Regions from separate parts of the Buttiauxella sp. BIGb0552 genome, predicted to be linked through region 1. Evidence: predicted binding sites of a transcription regulator. Region 1 holds the regulator's gene; each other region holds the start of a gene.
What was found. Region 1 encodes PhoB, which activates phosphate uptake and scavenging genes when phosphate is short. Its sites were predicted from a motif close to CTGTCATAAAACTGNCNNAT; they were not measured.
Positions count from the first base shown of each region.

Region 1 (8,234 bases):
TGGACGTTCGCCTGAGTTAGCTGTTCTTCCAGCACAATGCGCTGGCTAAGCTGATGCAGCTGCTGTTCGCGCTGCTCCTCACTTTCGAGCCAGTGCTGAATATCATCTTCGGGTGCCAGCACCAATTGCAGGCTGGCGCACAGTTGTTGCCAGTGAGCGCGCAGCTCGTTTTCTTCTTCATCCAGGGTCTTGATGGTATGAATCAGGTTTTCACGTTGTTTGCGCTGTGTATCAAGCTGGCCTTTCATCGCAAAGCCCGCTTCTGCAAGGCTTGCTACTTCCAGTTTTAATTTATCCAGGCGCTGCTGGTTTTCACCTGGTTGTATCGCCTGGTAATCAGCGACCGCCGGGTGTTGCGTGGAGCCGCACAGTGGGCAAGGTTGCTCAGGTTGCAAAAGGGCGCGTTCAGCTTCCAGGCTGACAATGCGTTTTTCCAATTCGCATACTTTCTCCAAATCACTCTCATGTTGGCGGCGTTCTTTATATTGCTGGCGTTTAAGCACCAGCTGCGCATCGCCTTCGGTAATCTGTTTCTCAAGAATGGCGAGCTCTTGTTGCTGAAGAGCTTTGCGCTTGAGTAATGAGGAGAGCTGCGGTTGAAGCGTTGCAAGCCTCTGGCGCTGAGGGCGCGCGGCAATCGTCGTCTGTAAATGAGCACTAACTTCATCTGCGCTAAGAGACAATTCAATGACAGGCAGCAGAGCGAGTTTTTTCTGGCTGGCATCGATATCTCGTTGCAAAGTTTGTAGCTGAGTGGCATCACGCTGTTGCTGGCTGAAAGCCATGCGCCAGCCTGCCAGTTCTGCCCCCCACAAGCGAAAATGTCCGTGGGTTTTCAGCCAATCCTGAAGCTGAGTATCCTCTTCAGTCAGTTTTGCAGCCTGGCTTGCTGCTGCGAGCCGTGTCTGCTGGCGGCGTGCCTTTGTCTGAAGTAAGCGAGTGTTCACTTCCTCAGTTTTAATGCGCGTGGCTTGTAGAGTGGTTTGTAATTCCTGTAACCGTTTCCAGTCCGGGCGCAGTTTTTCTGCGGGTTGCGCTCGGGTGAGTTTTTCTAACTGCGGTGCCGCCTCTGTTATTGCGAGGGTTGCAGCATTCAAGGCCTGTTGGGTCTGTGTATGCTTCTGTGTGAGCTGTGAAAGCAGGCCGAGCCACTGCTGGTGTTGCTGGAGTTTAAGTTGTTCTGCAAGCTGTACTTTTTCTTCAGTAGTAAGTGCCTGCAAACTCTCAGCAAGCTGCTGGCGCTGCTCTTCGCTCAATAACGCTACACCCGCAGCCTGGGCTTGCAGGTTCTCAAGTTGGCTGCGCACATTTTTATGATTTTCGAACACTGCCGCAGAAACGGTGCCGTAAATTTCAGTGCCGGTCAGTTCTTCGAGCAGCGAGGCACGGTCATTGGCATCGGCATTTAAAAAGGCAGCGAACTGCCCTTGGGATAGCATCATCGAACGGGTAAAGCGGTCGTAATCCAGCCCGGTCAATTTGGCGGTGATCTCGAGCTTATCTTTGACCTTATCGGCGACTATTTTGCCGCTGGCTACTTCTGCCAGCTCCACACGCGGGGCTTGTAGATTGCCGTTTACCGCGTTGCGTGCCCGGTTCTGGCTCCAGAATGCGCGGTAGGCAACACCTTTTACTTCAAACTCCACTTCCGCCAGACATTCGGCTGTATCGCGAGTCATCAGATCATTTTGCGACTGTGAGACGGTATTGAGGCGCGGCGTCTTGTGATAAAGCGCGAGGCAGATAGCATCGAGCAGCGTGGTTTTCCCCGCACCAGTTGGCCCGGTTATAGCAAACAATCCGTTGCTGGCAAAAGGCTCGCTGGTGAAATCAATTTTCCATTCCCCTTTCAGGGAGTTGAGGTTTTTTAACCGTAGGCTAAGGATTTTCATGCCTGTTCCTCCGTGTCATGCAGACTGGCAACGGTTTGAGCAAACAGGGTGCGCAAGCGCTGCGCACGCTCCTCGGTGGTCTCTTCCTGAACCAGGCGGCGTTCAAAAACTTCCTCAACGGTGAGTTCACTCAGGGTTTCTTTATGCTGCTGGGCGATAACGCGTTCGCGCTGCTCACGGCTACGGCGCAGCAACACCACTTCTACTGGCAGCGTTTCGGTGATTTGCTGGATATGGCGTTGCATATCATGCAGGTATTCATCGGTGGCGATTTCGATATCCAGCCACACTTTGGGTTCTGCCGGGGCATCGCGCCACTGTTCTAGTTGCTGTTCAATTTCAGACAGCGAGCCTTTGATAACCGCTAACGGCTGGCTAACTGGAACAGTCAGTGGGGTGACCTCATGAAGTTTACCCTCGGCAAACTCAACCAGATAAACGCTCTTGGTCTTGCCGGTTTCGTCAAAACTTAGCGGAATAGGTGAACCGCTGTAACGGATATGTTCGGTGCCGCCAATTAATTGCGCACGATGAATATGGCCAAGCGCTATGTAATCGGCATTCGGGAAATGCTGCGCCGGGAAGGCATCAAGCGTGCCAATATAGATGTCACGCACTGCATCGCTTTTTGTCACGCCGACGGTCGTTAAATGCCCGGTGGCGATAATCGGCAGCTTCGCGTCAGCGCGCAAATCGCAGGCTGCGCGATAACACTGCTGATAATGTTCGCTAATGGCTTCCATTAAAGAACGCTGTTTTTCATGGCCGGACAGCCCCGCCTGGCTGCTTTGAATATCGCGTGGGCGCAAAAACGGGATTGGGCACAGAATCGCACCCGCCTGGCCGCTTTTGGTATTGAGCCGGATAGCTTGCTGGCTTGCATCATGGCGGGCACTGGCAATCACATATGTATTCAGGCAGGCCATAAGCTCGCGGGATTCGTTGAGCGTCGCCACTGAATCATGGTTTCCTGCCAGCACCACGAGCGAGCATCCCGTCGCCTGGAGTTGCACCACAAAGCGGTTATACAGTTCTCGCGCATAGCTTGGCGGTGAGCCGGTATCAAAAATATCACCCGCAACGATTATGGCATCCACATCATTTTCAACGGCAGCTTTGAGCAGCCATTCAAGAAAAGCCTGGTGCTCAGGACCGCGACTTTTGGTATAAAAATTTTGACCAAGATGCCAGTCTGATGTGTGAATTATGCGCATGACCTGTCCGGTGGCTTAAAAATGAAGTCCCGATTATATACACGTCGCCCTTGAAGATGCAGGGGCAAGGCGAAAACGGCATATGTCTCTGTGTCATAAATGAAATTGATGGGTTGCTGAACAGTCATTTTTTTCATAAATCTGTCATAAATCTGACGCATAATGGCACCGCATTGAAACAACAATAATTATTCCCTGGACAAGACAAATCATGGCGAAACGCATTCTGGTCGTAGAAGATGAAGCTCCAATCCGCGAGATGGTCAGTTTTGTGCTTGAGCAAAACGGTTTTCAGCCAGTTGAAGCGGAAGATTATGACAGTGCAGTGAACTTGCTTATCGAACCTTTCCCCGATCTGATTCTGCTGGACTGGATGCTGCCAGGCGGCTCCGGTATTCAGTTTATTAAGCACCTGAAACGTGAAGCTATGACGCGTGATATACCGGTGATGATGCTGACTGCGCGTGGGGAAGAGGAAGACCGTGTGCGAGGTCTCGAAGTCGGGGCCGATGACTATATTACTAAGCCGTTTTCTCCGAAAGAGTTGGTGGCGCGTATTAAAGCTGTGATGCGCCGTATCTCTCCGATGGCGGTAGAAGAAGTGATCGATATGCAGGGGCTGATTCTAGACCCGTCGTCGCATCGCGTGATGACCGGGGAAAACCCATTGGATATGGGGCCAACAGAATTTAAGCTACTGCACTTCTTTATGACACACCCGGAGCGGGTGTATAGCCGTGAACAATTGCTCAATCATGTATGGGGCACCAATGTTTATGTCGAAGACCGAACGGTTGACGTACATATTCGTCGGTTACGCAAAGCGCTCGAACATAGTGGACATGACAGAATGGTACAAACAGTACGCGGTACGGGTTATCGGTTCTCAACCCGCTTTTAATTCCTTATCAGGAGAGTGACGCGTGCTGGAACGGTTGTCATGGAAAAGGCTGGTACTGGAGCTGGTGCTCTGTTGTATACCGGCCGTCATTTTAGGCCTTATTTTTGGCCATTTACCGTGGTTTTTATTACTGGCAGTCACTGGGCTGCTGGTTTGGCATTTCTGGAATCTGCTGCGTCTGTCGTGGTGGTTGTGGGTTGATCGCAGCATGACACCTCCGCCGGGGCGGGGGAGTTGGGACCCGCTGTTGTACGGCCTGCATCAGATGCAACTGCGTAATAAAAAGCGCCGAAAAGAATTAGGCAATTTGATTAAGCGCTTTCGTAGCGGTGCAGAATCATTGCCCGATGCGGTCGTACTGACCACCGAAGAAGGGACGATTTTTTGGTGTAATGGACTTGCTCAACAATTATTGGGACTGCGTTGGCCGGATGATAACGGGCAGAACATCCTTAACTTGCTGCGTTACCCTGAATTTACCCGCTATTTGTCGCAGAAAGATTTTGCTCGCCCGCTGACACTGGTACTCAATAATGGCCGCCATCTGGAATTTCGCGTAATGCCTTATAGCGACGAACAGTGGCTGCTGGTGGCGCGTGATGTGACTCAGATGCACCAGCTTGAAGGGGCGCGTCGCAACTTCTTTGCCAACGTCAGCCATGAACTGCGTACACCGTTAACGGTGCTGCAAGGTTATCTGGAGATGATGCAGGATCAAACCCTTGAAGGCCCGCTGCGCGAGAAAGCGTTGGGCACGATGCGCGAACAAACCTCGCGTATGGAAGGGCTGGTTAAGCAGCTTCTCACGTTGTCAAAAATTGAAGCTGCACCCGCGATGGTGCTCAATGAAAAGATTGATGTGCCACTGATGTTGCGTGTGGTGGAGCGCGAAGCGCAAACTCTCAGCCAGCAAAGACAGACGTTACAGTTTGATATTGATCCGGCTTTAAAAGTGTTTGGTAATGAAGAACAATTGCGCAGTGCGATTTCAAACCTCGTTTATAACGCCGTAAACCATACGCCAGATGGCACACATATTACCGTGAGCTGGAAACGGGCTGCGGGTGGGGCGTGCTTTAGCGTTGCGGACACGGGACCGGGCATTTCAGCCGAACACATTCCACGCCTGACCGAGCGTTTCTACCGCGTGGATAAAGCGCGTTCACGGCAAACCGGTGGCAGCGGGCTGGGGCTTGCGATAGTGAAACATGCCTTGAGCCATCATGATGCGCGTCTTCATATTGAAAGCCAGCCGGGTAAAGGAACGACCTTTTCCTTTGTACTGCCTGAGCGTCTTATCGTTAACGAAAAAGTGGTTCAGCCAGAGTAGCTTGCTCTGGCTGTGTCAAAAACACTTTCCACAGGCCAGTCTTCTGGTCTGTGTTTTTTTTGCTCAGATGTAAATCAATAATCCTCGATTGGTTGTAATTTGACCGCACAAACGACCATGATATTTTCTGATGGATAAACTTATCCTCTAACTTTCTGGCTAATTTAAGGATATCAATCTGGTTTTTGGATCCCTTCTTGCCTTCAAACGCTATAAGCGTTTTAATTGCGCCCCTGTAATTGGTAGACCGACTGGATTTGAGTGGTAATTCAAACAACTATTCTTCTCCACCGATCCAGGAAAGGATTTTCCGCTGTCGTAACTACCAATTGCCGCTTTTATGCCGAGTTAACCCGTATAAAAATTTGAATATTTTCAAAACTTTCAACACCACACATCCACAGGCTGTATAAATTTTATGACTCATCATTTGAAATCTCGAGACATCCTCGCACTGGGCTTTATGACCTTTGCGCTGTTTGTCGGAGCAGGCAATATCATTTTCCCGCCAATGGTGGGTTTACAGGCTGGTGAGCATGTCTGGATTGCCTCCCTTGGCTTCCTGGTCACCGCAGTTGGCCTGCCCGTTCTGACTATTGTCGCTATCGCTCGTGTTGGTGGTGGTATTGATAGCCTGAGCTCGCCAATCGGCCGCCGTGCCGGTGTGCTGTTGGCCACCGTTTGTTATCTGGCCGTTGGACCACTGTTTGCGACACCTCGTACAGCGACTGTCTCCTTCGAAGTGGGGATTGCGCCGCTGGTTGGCAGCAGTGAACTTGCTCTGTTTATCTACAGCCTGGTTTATTTTGCCATTGTTATGGCCATCTCTTTGTATCCGGGCAAATTGTTGGATACCGTTGGTCATGTGCTGGCTCCGGTAAAAATTGTCGCGCTGTTAGCGTTGTCAGTCGGTGCGATTCTGTGGCCTGCTGGTGGTATCAGCACCGCGACTGAAGCGTACCAACATGCGGCGTTTTCTAACGGCTTCGTCAATGGTTATCTGACCATGGATACGCTGGCATCTTTGGTCTTCGGGATTGTCATTGTTAACGCAGCGCGTTCACGTGGCGTTACTGAATCTCGCTTACTGACGCGCTATACCATCTGGGCTGGCCTGATTGCAGGTATCGGCTTAACGCTTATTTACTTAGCACTGTTCCGCCTGGGTTCTGACAGCGCATCGCTGGTTAGCGATCAAAACGCGAACGGTGCCGCAATTCTGCATGCGTATGTTGCTCATACCTTCGGTGGTGCCGGTAGCTTCTTCCTTGCCGCGCTGATTTTCCTCGCGTGCATGGTAACGGCGATTGGCCTGACTTGTGCGTGTGCTGAGTTCTTCAGCCAGTATCTGCCGCTGTCTTACCGCTCGCTGGTGTTTATCCTTGGCCTGTTCTCGATGGTGGTTTCTAACCTCGGCCTGAGCCATTTGATTCAGATTTCGATTCCAGTGCTGACGGCAATTTACCCACCGTGTATTGCGCTGGTGGTACTGAGTTTCACCCGTCCGTGGTGGCATAATTCAACTCGCGTTATCGCTCCGGCGATGCTCATCAGTACCTTGTTCGGTATCCTTGATGGGATTAAAGCTTCGGCAATCAGTGATATTTTACCAGCGTGGACGGCGCGTTTGCCGCTTGCTGATCAAGGGTTGGCATGGCTAGCACCAACGGTCATCATGGTGGTTATTGCCATCATTTGGGACCGCGCCGCAGGGCGACAGGTGGCATCCGCCGCCCACTAAAAATTAAAATTATGTTCAACCACGGGGCTTAGCTCCGTGGTTTTTTTTATTGTTAAGCAGGTATGGAATCAATGGAAAACGCTAATAAACTCAAGCGCGGCTTGAGTACCCGGCACATACGCTTTATGGCGTTGGGTTCGGCAATTGGCACCGGGCTGTTTTATGGCTCGGCAGACGCAATTAAAATGGCTGGCCCAAGTGTATTGCTGGCTTACATCATTGGCGGGGTGGCGGCATATATCATTATGCGTGCACTCGGCGAGATGTCGGTTCATAACCCTTCAGCCAGTTCATTCTCCCGTTATGCGCAAGACAACCTTGGCCCATTAGCCGGATATATTACTGGCTGGACCTACTGTTTTGAGATCCTGATTGTGGCGATTGCAGATGTTACCGCCTTCGGTATCTATATGGGGCTCTGGTTCCCCGCAGTGCCCCATTGGGTCTGGGTATTGAGTGTGGTGCTGATTATTTGTGCCATTAACCTGATGAGCGTTAAGGTGTTCGGCGAGCTGGAGTTCTGGTTCTCATTCTTCAAGGTTGCCACCATCATTATCATGATTGCTGCCGGCATTGGCATCATCGTATGGGGTATTGGTAACGGCGGCAAGCCAACAGGTATTCATAACTTATGGAGCAATGGCGGCTTCTTCAGCAATGGCTGGATAGGCATGATTATGTCGTTGCAGATGGTGATGTTTGCTTACGGCGGTATTGAAATCATTGGCATTACTGCCGGTGAAGCGAAAGACCCGCAGCAGTCGATTCCACGTGCGATCAACTCTGTTCCTTTACGCATTCTGGTGTTCTATGTGGGCACGCTGTTTGTCATCATGTCGATTTACCCGTGGAACCAGGTTGGGACGGAAGGTAGCCCGTTCGTGTTGACGTTCCAGCATATGGGGATAACGGCTGCGGCAGGCATTCTGAACTTTGTTGTTATCACCGCCTCGCTTTCTGCCATTAACAGTGACGTATTCGGTGTAGGCCGTATGCTGCATGGTATGGCAGAGCAGGGTAGTGCGCCGAAAGTGTTCGCCAAAACCTCACGTAACGGTATTCCGTGGGTCACCGTATTAGTGATGTGCTGTGCGCTGCTACTGGCTGTAGTGCTCAACTATCTGATTCCGGAAAACGTCTTCCTGGTGATTGCGTC
Region 1 covers NZ_SODY01000002.1:839,904-848,137, reverse strand. The annotation lists gene sbcC (exonuclease subunit SbcC) at 1-1,892, opposite strand, end outside; gene sbcD (exonuclease subunit SbcD) at 1,889-3,106, opposite strand; gene phoB (phosphate response regulator transcription factor PhoB) at 3,318-4,007, shown strand; gene phoR (phosphate regulon sensor histidine kinase PhoR) at 4,030-5,337, shown strand; gene brnQ (branched-chain amino acid transporter carrier protein BrnQ) at 5,756-7,078, shown strand; gene proY (proline-specific permease ProY) at 7,150-8,234, shown strand, end outside.

Region 2 (8,234 bases), on a different contig from region 1:
CGCGCCGCTTTTTGCTCTGGGCCCTGAATCGGCAACCACGTTATCTGCATCGACTTTATTTTCAACGTACCGCGTTCAAGCGCTGTGGAAGCGTAGAGATTTTCGTTTATTTTGCTGGCAGCGCGCATCAGATTTACTTCATCGGCGCTGGAGTCGATAGCGCGAAATTCATTTATCGGCAAAGACGGGTTTTCCGCGGTGAATTTTTCCCGAAACTGCGTAATGTTCATATCAAATGTTGGTGCACCGGCCAGTAAATATGGAGCGGCTTGCAGTGGGGAGGTGGAGTCTGAAGGCGGGTCGGCCCACACCACCGCAGCGGGTAGCATCAGTAAAGCCAGAGCTGCAAACAGATGTCTCATTGACAAATTCTCCTGTGAATTCTGCTTCCCGATTAAATCGGCATTCCGTTGGCTTGTCAAAACCCGGCATAGCCAGGGTACACTACGGCGCTAAACAATAAAATGGACCTTACCATGACCATACAGCAATGGCTGTTCTCTTTTAACGGACGTATTGGACGCCGTGACTTCTGGATTTGGATTGGCGTTTGGTTAGTCGCGCTGATCATTCTCTTCACCCTAGCGGGTGCTGAAATTATGCCTTATTCCACCGCCGGTTTCTTCTTATCGGGTTCTTTGATTCCGACTGCCGCTGTGATTGTGAAGCGTCTGCACGATCGCAATAAGAAAGGCTGGTGGGCGCTACTGTTTATTCCGGCCTGGCTGTTGCTTGCCGGAAATTGGGAAACATTCGGCACATTAGCGCAGTGGGGACTTGGGCGTTTTATCCCAACCTTGATTCTGGTGATGGTCATTATGGACCTGGGTGCATTTGTTGGCACCCAGGGCGAGAATCGCTTTGGTAAAGATACAAGCGAAGTGAAGTACCGCTAACACTACCAGTAGTGTTCAGCTGTCATATGGCCCGGTCGGCGGCGCAAATGTTTGGTCATCTGCCGGGTATCTTTCAGTAACTGCTGCGTGTCACGTACCATCTGCGGGTTGCCGCACAACATCACATGGCTAGTTTCGGTATTCATCGGCAGACCTACAGCCGCTTCCAGTTCACCGCTCTCGATAAGTGCGGGCACGCGTCCGGTCAATGAACCCGGAATTGATTCCCGGCTCACCACTGTCTGAATCCGTAATTTCCCTTCGTATTGCTGCTGGAGTTTTTGCATCAATGGCAAATAACTCAAATCCTGCGCATAACGCACGGCATGAAGCAAAACGATATTCTCGAAACGATCCAGGTCTTTGCCTTCCTGCAAAATCGAAAGATAGGGGCCTAATGCTGTGCCTGTCGCCAGCATCCATAACGTCTGGCAATCCGGGACTTCATCCAGTACAAAGAACCCCGCGGCTTCGCTCACCAGCATAATTTCATCGCCGGGTTGCAGAGCATGCAGGCGTGGGCTGAGTTTGCCCTCAGGCACGGTGACTAGATAGAACTCAAGATTAGGATCGTTCGGCGCATTGACGTAGGAATAGGCGCGCTGCACGCGTTCACCGTCAATTTCCATCCCAAGCTTGGTGAATTGCCCGGCAGTGAAAGGGGCGACAGGTGCATGCACAGTGAGACTAAATAGAGCGTCCGTCCAGTTTTCAATCTGGATGACTTTACCTTTGACCCATTCCGCCATGATGTTCATTCCCCTCTGTGTCTATTGTCCTATCTTCACCAGAAAACTGTGAGATTTCCAGCCGGTTAAAGCTGGAAAGCTCATTCAGACAAACGGCAGTCTTACAGAATATGCGTTTGTACGTCTGGATCTTTGCGGTCGAGATAGTGAATAGATTTGATACGGCGAATGGTGCGCGATTTACCACGGATCAGCAATGTTTCAGTGGTCGCCATATTCCCTTTACGGGTAATGCCATCCAGCAAATCACCTTTGGTGATACCGGTCGCGGAGAAAATCACGTTGTCGTTACGCGCCATATCATCGAGTTTCAATACTACACCCGCTTCAATGCCCATCGCTTTGCAGCGCTCAAGTTCTTTCTCACCCATCACACGGTTTTCTTCGCTATCGCCTTTGACGTGGTGACGAGCTAACAAGCGGCCTTGCATGTCGCCATCCAACGCGCGAATAACTGCTGCGGAAATCACGCCCTCAGGTGCGCCGCCGATACCGTACATCACATCGACTTCGCTATCAGGCATACAGGTCAGAATGGATGCCGCAACATCACCATCAGGAATGGCGAAAACGCGTACGCCAAGCTTTTGCAGTTCGGCAATGGTGGCGTCGTGGCGCGGTTTGGCGAGAATAGTTACGGTGAGTTCACTCAGTGGCTTGTTGAGCGCAACGGCGATGTTATAGAGGTTTTCAGCCAGCGGCAGATTGAGGTCGATAATGCCTTTAGCGCCAGGGCCAACAATCAGTTTTTCCATGTACATGTCTGGGGCGTTGAGGAAACTACCTTTGTCACCCACAGCCAGCACCGCCAGCGCGTTGGCCTGACCCATGGCGGTCATGCGGGTGCCTTCAATCGGGTCAACCGCGATATCTACTGCATCACCCTGGCCGGTCCCGACTTTTTCGCCAATGTAGAGCATCGGCGCTTCGTCGATTTCTCCTTCACCAATCACAATCTGGCCATCAATATTGACCTGATTAAGCATGATACGCATGGCGTGAACGGCTGCGCCATCCGCCGTATTTTTATCGCCACGGCCCAACCATTTATAACCAGCCAGTGCTGCGGCTTCAGTTACGCGGGAAAATTCAATCGCCAGTTCTCGTCTCATCGCACACTCATTTTAAGAAGCTTAATTGCGACGCATTTTAGCACAGGTGAGGAATCGTCGGGGAAGGCGGAGTGTTGCTGTGGATTTGGAACTCACTCACCTCTACTCTCTCCCGGAATAGGGAGAGAGTAGGTTGGTGGTGTCAGAACTTAACTTTCGTCGTGGTCTTCCCACGCCAGCGCACGCTTAACTGCTTTTTTCCAGCCAGCATAACGGACGTTACGTTCGGTGGTTTCGATACCCGGGCGGAACTCTTTTTCGATAACCGCTTTCTCGCTGACTTCATCCAGGTTCTGCCAGAAACCAACGGCCAGGCCTGCAAGATAAGCAGCACCTAACGCCGTGACTTCACGCACTTCAGGGCGCTCAACGCGTGTACCTAAAATGTCGGCCTGGAATTGCATCAGGAAGTTGTTCGCCACCGCACCACCGTCCACACGCAGAGCGTGCAGGCGAATATCAGCATCAGCCTGCATCGCTTCCAGTACGTCACGAGTCTGATAAGCGATGGACTCAAGTGTTGCGCGGATAATATGGTTTGCATTGACGCCACGAGTCAGACCGAAGATAGCGCCACGGGCATACGGGTCCCAGTAAGGAGCGCCCAGACCGGTAAACGCAGGGACGACATATACGCCGTTGGTGTCTTTGACTTTCGTTGCAAAGTACTCGGAATCAGTCGCGTCGCTAATCAGTTTCATCTCATCGCGTAGCCACTGGATAGACGCGCCGCCCATGAATACTGCGCCTTCCAGCGCATAGTTCACTTCACCGCGTGGGCCGCAAGCAATCGTCGTCAACAAACCGTGAGTCGATTTAACCGCCTGAGTTCCGGTGTTCATCAGCATAAAGCAGCCGGTGCCGTAGGTGTTTTTCGCCATCCCTTCCTTCACGCACAGCTGGCCGAAGAGTGCCGCCTGCTGGTCACCGGCGATCCCGGCGATAGGAATACGCGTACCGCCTTTACCACCGATGTTGGTCTGGCCGTAAACTTCGGAGGATTTACGCACTTCTGGCAGCATCTCGCGTGGGATATCCAGCGCTTCGAGCATGCGGTCATCCCAGGTGAGATCGTGGATGTTAAACAACATGGTTCGGGAGGCGTTGGTGTAGTCAGTAACGTGCACGCGCCCTTGAGTCATTTTCCAGATAAGCCAGGTATCGACCGTACCAAACAGCAATTCGCCACGGCGCGCGCGTTCGCGGGAACCTTCAACGTGATCAAGAATCCACTTCACTTTGGTGCCGGAGAAATACGGGTCAACAACCAGCCCGGTTGCTGATTTGATGTACTCTTCCAGGCCGTCGCGTTTGAGCTGCTCGCAGATCTCTGCGGTACGACGGCACTGCCAGACGATGGCGTTATAAATTGGTTTGCCGGTCTCTTTTTCCCAGACAATCGCGGTTTCACGCTGGTTAGTGATACCTATTGCGGCGATTTGGTCGGAGTTGATGTCCGCTTTAGCCAGCACTTCTACAAGCGTGGAGCTTTGTGTTGCCCAGATCTCCATTGGGTCGTGCTCTACCCATCCAGCTTTTGGATAGATTTGCTGAAACTCGCGCTGTGACACGCTAACAACGTTGGCATCATGATCCAGGACGACGGCGCGGGAGCTGGTTGTACCCTGATCGAGTGCGACAATATATTTTTTTTCGTGGGTCATAATTTTGTCCTGAAGTCAGTCTTACAAAGAAGCATTTTGTTGTGTGGATGTGCTGGATTTTTCTTCATCTTCAACACAAACATCACAAGGTAAATGGTGGCCAATCAGTTTACGGTAACCAAACGCACCTAGAGCCGCGCCTACAATCGGGCCAAATACAGGCACCAGGAAGTAAGGAATATCGCGGCCACCGGTGAAGGCGACATCGCCCCAGCCAGCTAACCAGGCGAAAAGTTTCGGGCCAAAGTCACGTGCTGGATTCATCGCAAATCCGGTCAACGGACCCATTGAGGCACCGATTACCGCAATCAGTAAGCCAATCAGCAATGGTGCTAACGGGCCACGCGGGATGCCGTTGCCATCGTCAGTCAGCGCCAGAATAACGCCCATCAGAATGGCTGTGATCACCATCTCTACGGCAAACGCCTGCACAAGATTGATGTGTGGGTTAGGGTAGGTTGAGAAGATACCTGCCAAATCCAGGCTTTCCACACTGCCGCGTACCATGTGGTGCGTCTGCTCGTAATCGAGGAATAAATTGTAATACAGGCCATAGACCAAAGCTGCGGCACAGAACGCACCTGCAACTTGCGAAAGAATAAACGGCACCACTTTGCGTTTATCGAAGCATGCGAACAGGCAAAGTGCGATAGTCACCGCCGGGTTAAGATGTGCACCGGAAACTCCTGCAGTCAGGTAGATAGCCATAGCTACTCCCAAACCCCAGATGATACTGATTTCCCACTGCCCGAAGCTTGCGCCCGCGACTTTTAAGGCGGCGACACATCCGACACCAAAGAAAATCAACAACGCGGTACCCATGAACTCGGCGATGCACTGACCTTTCAAGGTTGATGGAGCTGACTGACTCATAGTAGGGTCCTGAAGGCAAAATTAATGATTATTGTTTGTTCGGGCTTCCCTGCCGCGCAGGTGCCATGTAGGCATAGTGTTAATTTATCGTTAACGAACATAAACGAGAAATATCGAACTTTAAATTTGTGTTGTTCGTCATAAAAATGAGCGATTTCGCGCTGAAGTGTGCGCATTATCACCCAGAAAAGACAACGCAAACGCTCATGGAAGTAATCAATGCGTTAACAAATAGTGATTTTAGCGCTCATGGTCATTCGGCATATGCTGAAAAACGTTATGTTATGCAAAGAGCGCTTGAACTCGCTGGACACGGCTACTTACGCTACTTACAATCGAGACACGCTGCGTGGAGCGCATATATTCATAAGGTGTCTTCGGGGAATATCCGGAACGGGGATTTATACCCATCATCCTTCAAGCTGCAGGGGCGTTGGCTGCGCTCAGTTACCCGAATCACTTACTGAAGTAAGCTCATCGGGATAAGCTCCCTGGCCGCCTACCTGCAACTCGAATGCTAACGGGTATAGACATCCATCAACGCCTTGCAATTCAGAAGAGGTTCAGAAATGTCATTTGAAGTGTTTGAGAAACTGGAAGCAAAAGTACAGCAGGCGATTGATACCATTACCCTGCTGCAAATGGAAATTGAAGAGCTGAAAGAGACCAACAACAATTTGTCTCAGCAAGTTCAGCAGTCTCAGAGCAACCATGAAGAATTAGTGCGCGAAAACAATTCTCTGAAAGAACAGCAGCACGTTTGGCAGGATCGTCTGCATGCGCTGCTGGGTAAGATGGAAGAAGTCTAATACCCGCCATACTTCAAGCTGCAGGGGCGTTGGCTGTTTTCGTTCACCCCAGTCACTTACTTTAGTAAGCTCCTGGGGATTCACTCAATTGCCGCATTACTCGGCTGAGCCTCGCCCCGGTGGGGCCAGCGCAAGCGCTGTTCAAAAGTCTGAAGCCTTTTGTCCTGCAACTTGAATTATTTAGGGTATCGATTTATTCGACCAGAAAAAGAACGGGCGCCTTAGGGCGCCCGTTTTGTTATTCGATTGGGTTATTCAATATCGAGGGGATCTTCGGAAAGGATGATGCCGGTGTTATCCGCATACAGATGGTCGCCGGAGAAGAATGTCACGCCGCCAAAGTTAACGCGCACGTCACTTTCGCCAACGCCAACGCCAGCAGAGCCAACAGGAATGGCGGCAATTGCCTGAATACCAATATCCAGTTCTTCCAGGTCATCTACCTGGCGTACTGCACCGTATACCACGATGCCTTCCCACTCATTTTGAGTCGCCAGACGGGCAAGTTCTGCGTCAATCAAAGCACGGCGAACAGAGCCGCCACCATCGATGACCAGCACTCGGCCACGGCCATTTTGTTCGAGCAGATCATACAACAATCCGTTGTCCTCGAAACATTTCACTGTGATGATTTGCCCGCCAAAGGACGACCGCCCACCGAAGTTGGAAAACAGCGGTTCAACGACGTTGACATCTTCCTGGTAGATGTCGCAAAGCTCGGAAGTATCATATTTCATAGGATTAAGGTTCTGTTGCTGCATGAGTTGTCAGTATATCGCTTAATCTCAACTGTTGGCAAAATCATCAATTGTTAATTGATATTTGTCAGCTAAAGCGACACCGTGCTGAGCACAACTCCTACCGCAAACAATACGTTAGCAAGCAATGCGGCTTTTACTGTCCGTTCAAGCATTGGGCGCATCGCAACAGGTTCCTTCTCGCGTAACACAAAACGCGCCTGCTTAATCAGTAACGGTGCTGCAAGCACAAACAGCCATCCCCAGAGGCTTTGCAACCACACCAGGTTAAATACCGCAAGGCACGCCAGCGCACCCATTAGCAGGCAGGCATGATAGCGACGGGCAAGTACTGGGCCCAGGCGCACAGCCAGTGTGTTTTTACCGTTCTCACGGTCGCTGTCGATATCACGCAAGTTATTGATGTTCAGCACAGCTGTTGCCAGTAATCCGCAAGCTGTCGCGGGTAAAAACACTAACGGGGCGAGAGCATGAGCCTGAAGATACCAGGTACCAGCCACACTTAACCAACCAAAGAAGACCAGTACTGAAATGTCCCCAAGTCCCATGTAACCATACGGACGAGTTCCGACGGTGTAGGTAATAGCCGCGATAATGGCCAGTAAACCGAGCACCAGGAAACCGAGAAAATCTGCCAGCGTACGACAAGCAACCGCGACCAGCGCCAGACCAGAAACACAGATTAATACCACTGTGATAATCAGCGCCTTTTTCATCTGCGCCTGGGTAATCACGCCTTTTTGCATTCCGCGCAATGGCCCGATTCTGTCTTCTTTGTCGCTCCCTTTTACCGCATCACCGTAGTCATTCGCCAGGTTTGAGAGGATTTGCAGTAACCCGGCAGTCAGTAGTGCCAGCAATGCAATTGTGGGGTTGAACACGCCTTGCCAGAAAGCCAACGCGGATCCACAGACGATAGAGGCAAATGCCAGTGGTAATGTGCGTGGGCGCAAGCTTTCAAGCCAGGCTTGAGTCGTGCTTACAGAGTGCGATTCGCTCATAGTTCTCTCTGTTAGATATAAAAAAATGGAGGGCATAAGCCCTCCATTTCAAATGAAGAAAATACGTTGAGCGCGATTATAGGATAAAACGGCTCAAGTCTTCATCTGCTACCAACTCATCCAGATGTTTACTGACATATTCGCCATCAATCAGGATGGACTGGCCGTTCATCTCGCTGGCATCGTAAGAGATGTCTTCAACCAGGCGTTCCAGAACAGTGTGCAGACGACGCGCACCAATGTTTTCGGTGGACTCGTTCACTTGCCATGCAGCCTGAGCAATGCGGCGAATACCGTCTTCGGTGAAGTCGATATTCACGCCTTCGGTGCCCAACAATGCTTTGTACTGCACGGTGATAGACGCGTTCGGCT
Region 2 covers NZ_SODY01000010.1:31,600-39,833, reverse strand. The annotation lists gene EDF88_RS23160 (YiiQ family protein) at 1-362, opposite strand, end outside; gene EDF88_RS23155 (DUF805 domain-containing protein) at 477-896, shown strand; gene fpr (ferredoxin--NADP(+) reductase) at 899-1,645, opposite strand; gene glpX (class II fructose-bisphosphatase) at 1,747-2,757, opposite strand; gene glpK (glycerol kinase GlpK) at 2,907-4,421, opposite strand; gene EDF88_RS23135 (MIP/aquaporin family protein) at 4,443-5,294, opposite strand; gene zapB (septal ring assembly protein ZapB) at 5,864-6,103, shown strand; gene rraA (ribonuclease E activity regulator RraA) at 6,355-6,840, opposite strand; gene menA (1,4-dihydroxy-2-naphthoate polyprenyltransferase) at 6,933-7,862, opposite strand; gene hslU (HslU--HslV peptidase ATPase subunit) at 7,939-8,234, opposite strand, start outside.
Region 2: EDF88_RS23135 (MIP/aquaporin family protein) is a predicted target of PhoB. The motif match lies at 5,430-5,449, and genes of this name have one in related genera.

Region 3 (8,234 bases), on a different contig from region 1:
TTCATGGTTTGCAGGCACTGCCAAGCCGTATCGAGCAGATGCTGTCCCAGGATAAACGCATTGAAGCATTGGCCGAAGATTTCTCTGACAAACATCATGCGCTCTTCTTAGGCCGTGGCGATCAGTACCCAATCGCAATGGAAGGCGCGCTGAAGCTCAAAGAGATTTCATATATTCACGCCGAAGCGTATGCGGCAGGCGAGCTGAAACACGGCCCGCTGGCGCTGATTGATGCAGATATGCCGGTTATTGTTGTGGCACCAAACAACGAATTACTTGAAAAGCTGAAATCGAATATCGAAGAAGTGCGCGCGCGTGGCGGCCATCTGTATGTATTTGCAGATAAAGATGCAGGGTTTGCCAGCAGCGACAACATGCACATCATTGAGATGCCGCATGTAGAAGAAGTTATTGCACCTATCTTCTATACCGTACCGTTGCAGTTGCTGTCTTATCACGTTGCGCTGATCAAAGGCACCGACGTTGACCAGCCACGAAATCTGGCGAAATCAGTGACGGTTGAATAAGCCGTTCTAAATAGACACGCAAAATAAAAAAGGCCGGTTGCGCTAAGCACAACCGGCCTTTTTACTGCTAAATCAATTATCTTCCTGCGTCACCAGTTTTGGTTCTTCAGGGGATTTCAGCAGAACCCACAAGACAATTGCCCCGATTACGTCGAACACGGAAAGCACCGCGAACAACGGGCTGAAACCAACCGTGTCGGCCAGAGCACCCACAACCAGTGCAAACATGGTGCTGGCAGTCCAGGCTGCCATGCCGGTAAAACCGTTGGCGGTGGCGACTTCGTTGGAGTCGAACATATCAGAAGACAACGTGATAAGCGCGCCAGACAATGACTGGTGGGCAAAGCCGCCAACGCACAACAGTGCGATCGCAACCATCGGGCTGCCAAACAAACCGACCATGCCTGGCAGAATCATCAGTGCAGCACCCATTGTGACCACCAGCTTGCGGGATACCACGATATTCACGCCAAAAGCTTTCTGGAACATACCTGGCAGGTAACCACCAATGATGCAGCCGAAATCAGCGAACAGCATCGGGATCCAGGCAAACATAGCGATATCTTTGAGGTTAAAGCCGTAGGTGTGGACCATAAACAGCGGGATCCACGCGTTAAACGTCCCCCACGCAGGTTCAGCCAGGAAACGCGGTAATGCGATACCCCAAAACTTACGTTGTTTGAGCAGGCGGCCAATACGGACTTTCTCAACCTTTGGTTTCTCAGGCTGCCCATCGGTTATATAGAGATACTCTTCCCGGGACAGTGATTTGGTTTTTGACGGGCGGTTATAGGTGAAATACCAACCAGCTGCCCACAGCACGCTGAAAACACCGACGATAATAAACGCCAGTCTCCAGTCTCTGATATAGATTGCCCATGCGACCAGTGGAGGAGCAATAACCGCGCCAATAGAGGAACCAACGTTGAAATAGCCCACTGCTACCGAACGTTCAGTATCCGGGAACCATTCAGTTACTGATTTCAAACCAGCAGGTATCATCGCACTTTCGGCGAAACCGCCGAGACCACGGAACATTGCCAGACCTTTCCAGCCGGTAGCAAATGACGCACCAATGCAGAACACGCCCCACATCAGGCCAAAAATGGTGTAACCCACTTTAGTGCCTAATGTATCAAGCAGATAGCCAGCAATAGGCTGTGCAATGGTGTAGCAGGCCGAAAATGTCGCAATAATGTAAGAATATTGCTGGGTGGTAATGTGCAGATCGCTCTGTAATGTTGGCGCTGCGGCAGAAATAGTATTTCGGGTTAAATAACAAAGAATGGTGCCTAATGTCACCAGTGACAGCATAAACCAGCGCTTGTGGCCTGTTTTGCGCATAACGAATCCCCGTTTTTCAAGCAATAAGTGGCCTGACCGCTGCAAGGCAGCAGGCAATTAAATAATTCAGAGGAGATAAAAATCAGCGGCGCTTCAGAAGACGTCGAGGATTCTGGTTTGGCCCATCCTGGACTTGTTTTTGTTATGTAGATCACACTATGTGTTGATAATGAACCTGTGTTTCACTTTTATTTGTGATTCATCTCAATTTTTTGTGTGTAATCTACCCCTAACGGGTAACGTATGTGACGTGTGTCACATTTCTTTAAGTGATGAGTAAATGGTGATTATGCAAAATATGAATGATACGCACCGCGAAATGCCCGCCGATTCACCCATACGAATTAATAAGTACATTAGCGATTGCGGTATCTGCTCCCGCCGTCAGGCCGATCATTACGTTGAGCAGGGCGAAGTGTTTATTAATGACAGGCAGGCGAGTTTTGGCGCTCAGGTATTTTCCGGGGATGTGGTGAAGCTAAACGGTCAGCTTATTGCACCACGTGATGACAACGATCTCGTGCTGATGGTTTTGAATAAGCCTGTAGGCATCATCACCACAATGGAAAAGAGTGTGCGCGATAACATCAGCGGTCTCATTCATAGCGACAAACGCGTTTCTCCTATCGGGCGTCTGGATAAAGATTCGCAGGGACTCATTTTACTGACCAACCACGGTGATGTAGTGAATAAAATTCTACGCGCTGGTAACAATCACGAAAAAGAGTATGTCGTCACCGTCAACAAACCGATATCTGACGAGTTTATTGTTGGGTTGAGCGTGGGAGTTCCGATACTGGGTACGGTAACCAAACCCTGTAAAGTGACAAAAGAATCCCCCCAAATATTTCGCATCACATTAGTTCAGGGGTTGAACCGTCAGATCCGCCGAATGTGTAAATATTTTGGCTATGAAGTCACCCGGCTTGAACGAATCCGTATCATGAATATCCATCTGGAAGGGTTGCCGTTAGGGGAATCACGCCATTTAACTGGCGAGGAAAAAAGCGAGTTATTGAAGCGGATTAAGCACTCAGAATCAGCAGTGTGACAGGTAGAAATATGCAGCAAAGCTGTCTGTCATAAAACTGTCATATTTAATACATTTAACTGTCACCAAACTGTCCTATTTTCTATCCTGCATCCACTAAACAACGATTTACGTTCACCTCTGCAGGAGACACTATGAAAGCTATGCGTACCACTGTCGCAACTGTTGTCGCCGCGACCTTATCCCTGACTGCTTTTGGCGCAAACGCCGCTGCAAGCCTGACTGGTGCCGGTGCAACATTCCCTGCGCCGGTGTATGCCAAATGGGCAGATACCTACAATAAATCAACTGGTAACAAAGTTAACTACCAGGGTATTGGCTCCTCCGGTGGCGTTAAACAAATCATTGCTAACACCGTGGATTTCGGTGCGTCTGATGCTCCTCTGGCTGAAGATAAACTGCAACAAGAAGGGCTGTTCCAGTTCCCGACTGTTATCGGCGGTGTCGTTCTGGCAGTTAACCTGCCTGGCGTGAAATCCGGTGAGCTGGTGCTCGACGGTAAAACTCTGGGTGACATCTACCTGGGCAAAATCAAAAAATGGGATGACGAAGCAATCGCTAAACTCAACCCAGGCATGAAATTGCCACAGCAGAATATCGCCGTTGTGCGTCGTGCTGACGGTTCCGGTACTTCCTTCGTATTCACCAGCTACCTGGCGAAAGTGAACGAAGAGTGGAAATCTAAAATCGGTGCAGGCTCAACGGTAAACTGGCCAACGGGTCTGGGCGGTAAAGGTAACGACGGTATCGCAGCCTTCGTTCAACGCCTGCCGGGTTCAATTGGTTATGTTGAATATGCTTACGCTAAGCAAAACAACCTCGCTTATACCAAACTGGTTTCAGCAGATGGTAAGCCAGTAGCACCTTCGGAAGAAAACTTTGCTAATGCAGCGAAGGGTGCGGACTGGAGCAAATCATTCGCTCAGGATCTGACTAACCAGAAAGGTGACGGCGCGTGGCCAATCACGTCCACCACTTTCATCCTGGTTCACAAAGAGCAGAAAAACCCAGAGCAAGGCGCTGAAGTGCTGAAGTTCTTCGATTGGGCATATAAAGACGGTGCTAAACAGGCAAGTGACCTGGATTACGCCGCTCTGCCAGACGCTGTGGTTGAGCAGGTTCGTGCTGCATGGAAGACCAACGTGAAAGACAGCTCCGGTAAGGCGCTGTACTAATTTTTTAAAGCTCGGGTGATAAAACCCGGTGTATAGAGTAACTTACGCCGGGTAAACCCAACACTACAAAGAGTAAGCTATGGCAGTAAGTAAGCCGGTGTTCAAAGCTCCTGGCAAACAAGGTGATGTCATTTTCAGTGCGCTGGTAAAACTGGCTGCGCTGATTGTGCTATTTCTGCTGGGTGGCATCATCATCTCCCTGATCATCTCCTCCTGGCCGAGTATCCAGAAGTTTGGTTTCTCATTCCTGTGGACTAAAGAGTGGGATGCTCCAAATGATATTTATGGTGCGCTGGTGCCGATTTACGGCACGCTGGTCACCTCGTTCATTGCGCTGTTAATTGCTGTACCGGTGAGTTTCGGTATCGCGCTGTTCCTGACAGAACTTGCACCAAACTGGTTGCGCCGCCCGCTGGGTATCGCCATCGAACTGCTGGCTGCAATCCCAAGTATCGTGTACGGCATGTGGGGCCTGTTTATCTTTGCTCCGCTGTTTGCGAAATACTTCCAGGAACCTGTCGGCAATGTGCTCTCTTCTGTGCCGATTGTTGGCGAGCTGTTCTCTGGCCCGGCATTCGGTATCGGTATTCTCGCCGCAGGCGTAATACTGGCCATTATGATCATTCCGTACATTGCAGCCGTTATGCGTGATGTATTTGAACAAACCCCTGTGATGATGAAAGAGTCGGCCTACGGCATTGGCTGCACCACATGGGAAGTTATCTGGCGCATCGTTTTACCGTTTACCAAAAACGGCGTGATTGGTGGTGTGATGTTGGGTCTGGGCCGTGCTCTGGGTGAAACCATGGCAGTGACCTTTATCATCGGTAACACTTACCAGCTCGACAACGCCTCGCTGTATATGCCGGGCAACAGTATTACTTCTGCACTGGCGAACGAATTTGCTGAAGCGGAATCTGGCCTGCACACCGCAGCGCTGATGGAGCTTGGCCTGATTCTGTTTGTGATCACCTTTATCGTACTGGCTATCTCTAAGTTCATGGTTATGCGTCTGGCGAAGAATGAAGGAGCGCGTTCATGACGACAATGGAAATGCAAAGCCGCGCGGCGCTCGCAGAATCACGCCGCAAAATGCAGGCACGTCGTCGGTTCAAAAACCGCATTGCTCTGACACTTTCAATGGGAACCATGGCGTTTGGCCTGTTCTGGTTGGTGTGGATACTATTCTCTACGGTGACTCGCGGTATCGATGGTATGTCGATTGCGCTGTTTACCGAAATGACACCACCGCCAAACACCGAAGGTGGTGGTTTAGCCAACGCCCTTGCGGGTAGCGGCCTGTTAATCCTGTGGGCGACCGTGTTTGGTACGCCGCTTGGCATCATGGCGGGTATCTACCTGGCGGAGTACGGACGTAAATCGTGGCTGGCAGAAGTGATTCGTTTTATTAACGACATCCTACTTTCAGCCCCATCCATCGTCGTCGGCCTGTTTGTTTACACCATTGTTGTCGCGAAGATGCAGCACTTCTCTGGCTGGGCTGGTGTGATTGCACTGGCGCTGTTGCAGGTGCCAATCGTGATTCGTACTACGGAAAACATGCTGAAACTGGTGCCAGATAGCCTGCGTGAAGCGGCTTACGCTCTGGGCACGCCAAAGTGGAAGATGATTTCCGCAATTACATTGAAGGCTTCTGTTTCCGGGATTATTACCGGGGTATTGTTGGCGATTGCTCGTATCGCGGGTGAAACCGCCCCGCTGCTGTTCACGTCGCTCTCCAACCAGTTCTGGAGCACTGACATGATGCAGCCGATTGCCAACTTGCCAGTGACGATATTCAAATTTGCGATGAGCCCATTTGCCGAATGGCAACAGTTAGCCTGGGCTGGCGTTCTGATTATTACCCTTTGCGTACTGCTGCTAAATATTCTGGCGCGCGTGATTTTCTCAAAGAGTAAACACGGTTAAATTTTGCGACGCGGCAAAGGCGGCGTCGGATGGAGATTAAGAAACAGATGAGTATGGTCGATACTACCCCAGACAAAATTCAGGTTCGTGATTTGAACTTCTATTACGGTAAGTTCCATGCCCTGAAAAACATCAATCTGGATATCGCTAAGAACCAGGTTACCGCATTCATTGGCCCGTCAGGCTGTGGCAAATCCACCCTGCTGCGTACATTCAACAAAATGTACTCGCTCTATCCAGAGCAGCGTGCCGAAGGTGAGATTCTGCTGGATGGGGAAAACATCCTCACCCAAAGCCAGGATATCGCCCTGCTGCGTGCCAAAGTCGGCATGGTATTCCAGAAGCCGACGCCATTCCCAATGTCGATTTATGACAACATCGCGTTCGGTGTGCGTCTGTTTGAAAAGCTGTCACGCAGCGACATGGACGAGCGTGTGCAGTGGGCTTTGACCAAAGCCGCATTGTGGAATGAAACCAAAGATAAATTACACCAGAGCGGATACAGTCTCTCCGGTGGCCAGCAGCAACGTCTGTGCATTGCACGCGGTATCGCGATTCGCCCGGAAGTGTTGTTGCTTGATGAGCCGTGTTCAGCACTTGACCCAATCTCGACCGGTCGTATTGAAGAGCTGATCACTGAGCTGAAAGAAGATTACACCGTGGTGATCGTTACCCACAACATGCAGCAAGCGGCCCGTTGTTCAGATCACACAGCGTTTATGTACCTGGGTGAGCTGATTGAATTTAGCGAAACCGACACGCTGTTTACAACGCCTGCCAAAAAGCAGACTGAAGATTATATTACTGGCCGCTACGGTTGATTTGGAGAAACAAATGGATAGCCTCAATCTCAACAAACACATTTCCGGCCAGTTTAACGCCGAGCTGGAATATATCCGCACTCAGGTGATGACCATGGGTGGGCTGGTGGAGCAACAGCTTTCTGATGCGATCACCGCCATGCACAATCAAGATGGCGAGCTGGCAAAGCGCGTTATCGAAGGCGACCAGAAAGTTAACATGATGGAAGTGGCAATCGATGAAGCCTGTGTGCGCATCATCGCTAAGCGCCAGCCAACCGCCAGTGACTTACGCCTGGTGATGGCTATCATCAAAACGATTTCTGAGCTGGAACGTATTGGCGATGTGGCAGATAAAATCTGCCGCACGGCGCTGGAGAAATTCTCGCATCAACACCAGCCGCTGTTGGTGAGCCTGGAATCACTGGGCCGCCACACCGTGCAAATGCTGCATGACGTGCTGGATGCGTTTGCGCGTATGGATCTTGATGAAGCTGTGCGTATCTACCGCGAAGATAAGAAAGTGGACCAGGAATATGAAGGCATCGTGCGCCAGTTGATGACTTATATGATGGAAGACTCGCGCACTATTCCAAGTGTGCTGACCGCACTGTTCTGCGCGCGTTCTATCGAACGTATCGGCGACCGTTGCCAGAATATCTGCGAGTTCATCTTCTACTTCGTCAAAGGACAGGACTTCCGTCATGTCGGTGGCGACGAGCTGGATAAGCTGCTGGCGGGTAAAGACCCGAAAGAGTGAGATCTATGAGTGGGGAATCCCGCTCTGTGAATATCATATTTAGTAAGCCGGATGAGCATGATTGCTATCCGGCTTTCTTTTTTACTTCGTAATATCCCAACCCCGTGCGCGCCATAACTCCGGCAACTGCGCTAAATCGGTAAAGGTTGTCACTTTTGGGTGGTCAATCGGCTGGTTGTGCGGGTCGGCGCAAAAATAGAAAACTTCCATGCCTGCGGCAATTCCCGATTGCGCACCTGCCATGGAATCATCCACCAGCACGCAGTTTTTCACATCAACACGCATGGCATCGGCTGCGTGGAACATGAGCGCCGGGTCTGGTTTCCACGTCTGAATATCGTAGCCGCTAAACAGTTTGTCCGGGAAATGGTGGAGCATGCCGGCTTTGCCCAGCGACTGATGCATCTTGCTGACCGGGCCGTTGGAAACGATACACATCGGCACGGTGATTTTCTCTACTAACGCTGCTGCACCTTCAATCTCAACCAGTTCGCTGTCGAACAGGCGAGAAACTTCGGCGCGATAAATCGGCTCCAGCTCCTCTTTTGGCAAGCTCACTCCATGTTGGGCATTTATCGTGTCGATTATCTCGTAGAGCTTGATCCCCTTGAAGGTCTTATGAACCTCATCGAGCGCAAGCTCGATGCC
Region 3 covers NZ_SODY01000005.1:404,015-412,248, reverse strand. The annotation lists gene glmS (glutamine--fructose-6-phosphate transaminase (isomerizing)) at 1-527, shown strand, start outside; gene EDF88_RS17060 (MFS transporter) at 600-1,871, opposite strand; gene rluF (23S rRNA pseudouridine(2604) synthase RluF) at 2,191-2,922, shown strand; gene pstS (phosphate ABC transporter substrate-binding protein PstS) at 3,057-4,097, shown strand; gene pstC (phosphate ABC transporter permease PstC) at 4,177-5,139, shown strand; gene pstA (phosphate ABC transporter permease PstA) at 5,136-6,026, shown strand; gene pstB (phosphate ABC transporter ATP-binding protein PstB) at 6,074-6,847, shown strand; gene phoU (phosphate signaling complex protein PhoU) at 6,861-7,586, shown strand; gene yieH (6-phosphogluconate phosphatase) at 7,668-8,234, opposite strand, start outside.
Region 3: pstS (phosphate ABC transporter substrate-binding protein PstS) is a predicted target of PhoB. The motif match lies at 2,949-2,968, and genes of this name have one in related genera.

Region 4 (8,234 bases), 470 kb from region 1:
CCAGCGCCAGCGGGGCCATTTGCCAGGTGAATTCGCCAAACGATAAACCCGACCGCCCCCACAACAAAATATTCTGCGGATTGCCAATCGGTGTGAGCAGCGACCCGGCATTCACCGCCAGGGCTTCAAATATGATGAGCCGACTGGTCGGTATCGCACATAGTTTCTTCAACGTAATGGTCAACGGAACAATAATAAACAGAGCGACATCGTTAGTCAGAAATGTAGAAAGCAGAGCCGCTGCGCTGACCAAAAACATCGCCAGGGTTCGTTCGTTATCAAAACGCTTCACCATGCGGCGGCCCAGCACATCGAAATAACCGCTTAGCTCCACGCCTTTGGTCAACATCATTAAACCTGCGAGCGTAATGATGGTGTGCCAGTCGATAGCATGGACCCAACTCTTCGGCTGAAATGGCGCAACAAAACTCAGCGCCACACCGACAAGCAGCAATAGATGAAGAAAGCGGTCGCGCGCAAAGGGACGAACCAGGTTGAGCAACATTACTGCGTGAACCCTCGCTTCTCACTAAACAGGCGAAATGCTTCCAGCGTCTCTTCACTAACGTGGTGCTCAACACCTTCGGCGTCAATTCTTGCAGTTTCTGCACTAATACCCAGCGCGAGGAAAAAGTTTTCGACGATCTGATGACGTTCACGACTCATTTGCGCCAGTTTCTCCCCTTCCGGAGTCAGAAACACACCGCGCCATGGAATTTGTTCAATAAGCCCAACCGAGGCGAGTCTTTTTAACATTTTTGCAACCGTAGGTTGGGAGACTCCCAGACGTGCGGCCATATCAACCTGGCGCACCTCTCCAACCTCGCGAATTAAATCAGAAATCAGCTCAACATAATCATCAATTAATTCACGGCGATGCGCTTCCCGCACCTGCCTAAAGCCTTCGACATGCTCTTCAACATTTACCAACGGCATCACTTTCTGTTTATTTTTTTGGCCCGTAGTACGGCTCATGATGCTTCCTCTAACAGTGGCACGGCATCGTCCAATGACGACATTTGGCCCCATTGTAAACCAGCAGCTCGGAAGCACAAAAATTTAACGAATTAGCAATAGCTATACAATATAGCCTATGCTATATCTGTATGTAATGCAGTCAGCCTTTAAAGGATCTAAGGGCAGCAGATGTTAAGAGGAGGAAAAAATGAACGAATTTAAGAGGTGTATGAGCGTGTTTACACATTCCCCGTTTCAAGTGCGGCTAATGCTGCTCAATATGTTGTGTGATTGGGTTTCCGGGAAACCACAGCAGGGCGAAAAACCGAAGTCGTAGGCAGTCGCCCTGCCTTCTTCTCCTTCAGTCTCTCTGAATGGTTTCTTTCGCCTGTTTGTCATTTTTCATTTAAATAGATTCAGTGAGTATCCCGCGTTTTCGGGCTTTAACCCTATCATTTGTCGGATTTGTTACCGGCTTCGCAAAACACATTTCGCTTATCAGTTGATCTTCTTATCGTACCGCTCTATCTTCTTGCAGCCCTGAACATGAAGCGGCCCGCAGATGCGGTCCAGTTTCCTTTCTTTTCCGTCTGTCAGGCAGGTTCTTACCCTCGTCGCCAGGGTTTTCGCATGGCGTTTAGTAGATCTCGATAAACATGAATTTAACGGTTAAAGATACCCTGACGACCCGCGCAATTGCGCTCAATCCGTGGACTGGCTTTTATTTCCTGCAGTCATTACTGATTAACTTCGCACTCGGTTATGAATTTAGCATTCTCTACGCAGTCGCATTTAGTTGCGTATTAATGCTGTTGTGGCGCAGCGCGCCCAAATTACAAAAAGGTTTGCTGGCGATTTGCAGCCTGATTGCTGCAATGTATTTCCCTTTTGGTCAGGCCTACGGCTCGCCGAACTTTAATACCCTGCTTGCCCTGCATTCGACCAACTTCGAAGAATCCACGGAATTGATGACTATTTTCCCGTGGTACAGCTATTTGGTGTCGGTGTTTATTCTGGTGCTCGGTGTTATCGCCGTACGGCGCAAAGTCACACCGAAAAAAAGATCATGGTGCCATTTCGACAGTTTATGTCTGGTGGTGAGCGTGGTCTGCTTCTTTGTCGCACCAGTACAAAACCTGGCTTACGGTGGCGTGTTCAAAATCAAAGACTCTGGTTATCCAGTATTCCGCTTTGTTAAAGATGTAGTGGTTAACAACCAGGAAGTCATTGACGAACAAACTCGTATGCAGGCCTTCTCACAAATGAAGGACACCTGGAATGTGCTGGCGGTTAAACCAAAGTACCAAATTTATGTAGTGGTGATTGGTGAAAGCGCGCGTCGCGATGCGTTAGGTGCATTCGGCGGTCACTGGGATAACACCCCGTTCGCAAGCAAGGTGAATGGCAATATCTTCATGGATTATGTATCGGCCAGTGGTTCCACACAGAAATCGCTGGGCATGACGCTTAACCGCGTCATTGATGGCAAACCGCAATATCAGGACAACATTATTACGCTGGCAAACCGTGCTGGTTTCCAGACCTGGTGGTTCTCAAACCAGGGGCAAATTGGTGAATACGACACTGCCATCGCCAGCATCGCCAAGCGTGCTGATGAAGTACAGTTCCTGAAAAGTGGGGATTTTGAAGCGGATAAAAACACCCGTGACGAAGCGCTGCTTAAGATGACGGCACAAGTATTTGCCACCCCGCGCACCACTCCACAGCTGATTGTGTTGCATTTGATGGGTTCACACCCACAGGCTTGCGACCGTACTCAGGGTAAATATAAAGATTTCGTTCAGTCGAAAGAGACCTCTTGTTATATCTACAGCATGACGCAAACCGACGACCTGCTAAAACAACTCTATCAGCAGCTGCAAAATAGCGGTGAAAGTTTCTCGATGGCTTACTTCTCCGATCACGGTCTTGCCATCAAAGAACGCGGCACCAAGGTGCAATATCTGGCGCATGATGATGAGTTCCAGCAAAACTTCCAGGTGCCGTTTATGGTGCTATCAAGTGATGATAAAGAACATCGCCAGATAAAAGCACGGCGTTCAGCGAACGATTTCCTGAATTTCTTCTCAGCCTGGACGGGGATTAAAACCAAAGAGTTAACGCCAAAGTACAAGTTCATTTCTGAGCAGAACGCGGGGCCTGTCTACATCACCAACTTTAAGCTTAAGAAGGTGGACTATACTCATTTGCAGACGGATGTGTTTGAAACTAAAACGCGCTAACTCAAATTGCAGAGATAAAAAAATCCGCCACTATGGGCGGATTTTTATTTTCACTAGTTAAAGTGAAATTAGAAGCGGTAACCCACGCCTGCGATCCAGGTGCCAACATCAACATTACGGATGCGGCTCTGCTCGTAGGAAACGTCCAGAGCAACGTTTTCAATTGGGTTGAACTGCATACCTGCGCCGTAGGAGAAACCGTAGTCGCTGGTGTTTGTATCAGTTGCGCCAGTAGTCTGGAATTTACCGTAACCAACACCGACTACACCGTAGATGCTTGCCCAATCGTTGATGCGGTAAGCTGGACCAGCAGTGATGCCGTAGTATTGTGATTTGTTATAAACGTCAGCTTCGCTACGGTTTTTCTCGGTGTAAGTGAAAGAACCGATGTAACCCAGCGGGGTGTCGTTTTCATAACGGTATTTCAGGTTGAAACCGCCAGCTTTGTTAGCTTTGCCCTGCATATCGCTTTGTGCGTAGCCACCAGTTACGGTGCTAGCTGCAGATGCGGTACCAACGGAAACGGCCAGAACACAAGCCAGTGCTGAAAGACATGCAATTTTTTTCATAATCCACCTCAAATGTGCTTCAAGTAACTTCTAAGTTTTTAATATATCAAAATTGTGTAAGAAACTCTGCGACATTTACGTTGTCTAACGATTCCTTTCCTGTAACAGAACATTTCCATTACATCGTAGTCCCTTCAATTTGCAGCGCTTTTAACCAAAAACGCGCTAATTATTGGCATGAATCGCAACATCGTCATCCAGATAATTCTTAAACTCACCTGAACAAAACTTACGCAATCAGGCTGTTATGGTACTGCATCAGACAATTATTTTTTTCAATGAATTCTCAACCAGCCATAACTTATTCATTTACACTGGGGTTACTTTTATTTTCTTGACCGAATTAGACACTGACTGACAGGAAGCAGGATGCCGCTATCGCCACGTAAAACCCCAGTTTGGTTACCCATCGTCGTTCTTTTAATTGCTATGACCTCAATTCAAAGTGGCGCTTCACTTGCGAAATCTTTGTTCCCATTGGTTGGTGCGCCAGGTGTTACAGCACTGCGTCTTGCGTTGGGTACGCTAATTTTGGTGGTGATTTTCAAACCATGGCGTTTGCGTTTTAAAGCAGAGCAACGTTTCCCCTTGCTGATGTATGGCCTGGCTCTTGGTGGAATGAACTACCTCTTCTATTTATCTATTCAGACTGTTCCCTTGGGTATTGCCGTCGCCCTGGAGTTCACCGGCCCGCTTGCCGTAGCGTTGTTTGCTTCGCGCCGTGCCGTTGATTTTGTCTGGGTAATTCTTGCGGTGTTGGGTTTGTGGTTCCTGCTGCCGCTCGGGCAGTCGATTTCGAGCGTTGATTTAGCGGGGGCCGCTTTTGCTTTGGGTGCAGGTGCTTGCTGGGCGATTTACATTCTATTTGGCCAAAAAGCGGGGGCCGATCACGGCCCGGCAACAGTGGCTTTCGGGTCGTTAATCGCGGCTGTTATTTTTGTCCCAATTGGCGCCTGGCAGGCGGGTGAAGCGCTTTGGCACTGGTCACTAATACCGCTCGGTCTGGGTGTCGCGATTTTATCGACGGCTCTGCCCTACTCTCTGGAAATGATCGCTCTTACACGCTTACCCACACGCACTTTTGGTACGTTGATGAGCATGGAGCCTGGACTTGCGGCGCTGTCTGGCATGCTCTTCCTTGGTGAACATCTGACGCTTGTACAATGGCTTGCACTACTGTCAATTATCGCAGCGTCCATCGGTTCAACACTGACCATCAAACGTGAAGCTCAGATTACCAGCGTTGACGTAAATTAATTACCCATATTATATACCGTGGTTATTGTGACCACGGTAAATATTCTCTCGCAATCAAGTATTAATATTTAGACTTATTCTTAGATACAAACAAAAATTATTCCCATTTAATAATCACGCTTTGTTTATTTAAGTAACGCCTTGCAACAATAAGTTTAAAATCCACTACTAACAATCAGTTACTAAAATCCATCCTGAAAATGCTATTTGTCTGATAGGTATAACCTGCTCCATTAAAATCAAAATCCGGTGCTATACTTATTTCCGGTAATTCAATTAGACATAACATCAAGAGGAAGAAAGATTATGACTACCGCTAAACTGGTAAAAACCAAATCTACTAACCTACTGCATACCCGTAATGATGTTGCAGACAGCGAAAAGAAAGCTACCGTTGAGCTGCTTAATCGCCAGGTCATTCAGTTCATTGATTTGTCGTTAATTACCAAGCAAGCGCACTGGAACATGCGTGGTGCTAACTTTATTGCCGTTCATGAAATGCTCGACGGCTTCCGTACAGCACTCACAGACCACCTTGATACCATGGCAGAACGCGCTGTTCAGCTCGGTGGTGTCGCACTGGGTACCACACAGGTCATTAATAGCAAAACCCCGCTGAAGAGCTATCCGCTGGATATTCACAGCGTGCAAGATCACCTGAAAGAGTTGGCTGACCGTTACGCGATTGTGGCAAACGATGTGCGTAAGGCAATTAGTGAAGCGAAAGACGAAGATACTGCCGATATTCTGACTGCCGCATCGCGCGATTTGGATAAGTTCCTGTGGTTTATCGAGTCAAATATCGAATAATTGCTAGCAGTTTGTTACTCCATCCTCCTTTTTCAAGGAGGATGGTTGCACTATTTTAGCGCATGAAATTGTTTATCCCTGCCGCATAAGTTACTAAATTGTAATAATCACTTCACACAATCGTTAACGGGCGATTGTTTTGCCGCCTTAATATGCGGTAAAACTACACTTCGCCCTCTCGCAATACTTCACGCACCATAATTGGGCACCATTACGGTGCGCTGCAACCCGCTTGCAACCCTTATTGTGCAATGTTACATATTCACATCCTTGCAAAAACAGTAGGTTGAAAACCTGGCATGATTTTTCCATGTTGCGGCTTACTGATGCAGGGGATTGCCCCATGGATAAACAAGGAAATGCTATGAAGTCGATTTTGAAAGTTTCACTGGCTGCACTCACCCTGGCTTTTGCGGTTTCTTCCCACGCTGCTGAGAAGCAACTGGTCGTTGCGACCGACACCGCATTCGTTCCTTTCGAATTTAAACAAGGCGACAAATACGTCGGTTTTGATATCGATTTATGGGATGCAGTAGCAAAAGAATTAAAACTTGATTACACCCTCAAGCCAATGGATTTCAGCGGCATCATTCCTGCGCTGCAAACTAAAAATATTGACCTGGCGCTGGCGGGTATCACCATCACTGAAGAACGTAAAAAAGCGATCGAATTCTCTGACGGCTACTACAAAAGCGGCCTGTTAGTGATGGTTAAAGCTGACAACAACACTGTTAAAAGCGTCAAAGATCTCGACGGTAAAGTGGTTGCAGTGAAGGGCGGCACCGGTTCTGTTGATTACGCGAAAGCCAACATCAAAACTAAAGACCTGCGTCAGTTCCCGAACATCGACAACGCATATATGGAACTGGGCACCAACCGTGCTGATGCAGTTCTGCATGACACGCCAAACATCCTGTACTTCATCAAAACTGCAGGCCAGGGCAAATTCAAAGCTGTTGGTGAGTCTCTGGAAGCACAGCAATATGGTATCGCCTTCCCTAAAGGCAGCGACGACCTGCGTGTGAAAGTTAACGGTGCATTGAAAACGCTGAAAGAGAACGGCAAGTACAACGAAATCTACAAAAAATGGTTCGGCACTGAGCCAAAATAATAATTCTAAAGTTTTATGAGTAACTCAGGGGCGACCATTTTCGCCCCTGCTATTTTTGAACCACGGTATAACAACCCAAATAATTCGAGTTGCATCGCGGCGGCAAAAGAGCGAGTCCCGATGAGCTTACATAAGTAAGTGATTCGGGTGAGTGATTGCAGCCAACAAAGTGGCAGCTTGAAGTATGAAGGGTTAACAATAGGAAAGAATCATGGAGTTCGACTGGAGTGCCATTTGGCCTGCAATCCCGCTTTTGATTGAAGGCGCCAAAATGACTTTGCTGATTTCGGTCATCGGGTTGTTTGGCGGTCTGATAATTGGTCTGGTCGCTGGTTTCGCCCGTACTTACGGCGGCTGGATTGCCAACCACATCGCATTAGTTTTCATTGAAGTGATTCGCGGCACGCCAATTGTGGTGCAGGTGATGTTTATCTACTTCGCCCTGCCAATGGCCATCCCCGACTTGCGCATCGACCCGTTCAGCGCAGCGGTTGTCACCATTATGATCAACTCCGGTGCCTACATTGCGGAAATTACCCGTGGCGCGGTGCTGTCGATTCATAAAGGTTTTCAGGAAGCAGGCCTGGCTCTCGGCCTATCTAAGCGCGAAACCATTCGCCACGTGATTATGCCGCTGGCGCTGCGCCGTATGCTGCCGCCATTGGGTAACCAGTGGATTATCAGCATTAAAGATACCTCGCTGTTCATCGTTATTGGTGTAGCTGAGCTGACCCGTCAGGGGCAAGAAATCATTGCCGGGAACTTCCGTGCACTGGAGATCTGGAGCGCCGTTGCGGTCTTCTATCTGATTATTACTTTGGTGCTGAGCTTCGTGCTGCGTCGCCTTGAAAGAAGGATGAAAATCCTATGATTGAATTTAAAAACGTCTCTAAGCACTTTGGCAAAACCCAGGTGCTACATAACATCGATCTCGATATCAAACAGGGCGAAGTGGTTGTCATTATCGGGCCGTCAGGCTCAGGTAAATCTACGCTGCTGCGTTGCATCAACAAACTTGAAGACATCACTAGCGGTGACCTGTTTGTTGATGGCCTTAAGGTCAACGATCCGAAAGTTGATGAGCGCCTGATTCGTCAGGAAGCAGGAATGGTGTTCCAACAGTTCTACCTGTTCCCACACCTGACTGCGCTTGAAAACGTCGCCTTTGGCCCGATTCGTGTGCGTGGCTTAAGTAAAGATGCCGCCGATAAACTGGCGAAAGAGTTGCTGGCAAAAGTGGGTCTCGCAGAGCGTGCACATCACTATCCATCAGAGCTTTCCGGTGGA
Region 4 covers NZ_SODY01000002.1:373,902-382,135, forward strand. The annotation lists gene EDF88_RS06530 (SLC13 family permease) at 1-505, opposite strand, end outside; gene mntR (manganese-binding transcriptional regulator MntR) at 505-975, opposite strand; gene mntS (manganase accumulation protein MntS) at 1,166-1,294, shown strand; gene EDF88_RS06545 (phosphoethanolamine transferase) at 1,614-3,200, shown strand; gene ompX (outer membrane protein OmpX) at 3,269-3,769, opposite strand; gene rhtA (threonine/homoserine exporter RhtA) at 4,139-5,026, shown strand; gene dps (DNA starvation/stationary phase protection protein Dps) at 5,333-5,836, shown strand; gene glnH (glutamine ABC transporter substrate-binding protein GlnH) at 6,201-6,947, shown strand; gene glnP (glutamine ABC transporter permease GlnP) at 7,159-7,818, shown strand; gene glnQ (glutamine ABC transporter ATP-binding protein GlnQ) at 7,815-8,234, shown strand, end outside.
Region 4: EDF88_RS06545 (phosphoethanolamine transferase) is a predicted target of PhoB. The motif match lies at 1,412-1,431, and genes of this name have one in related genera.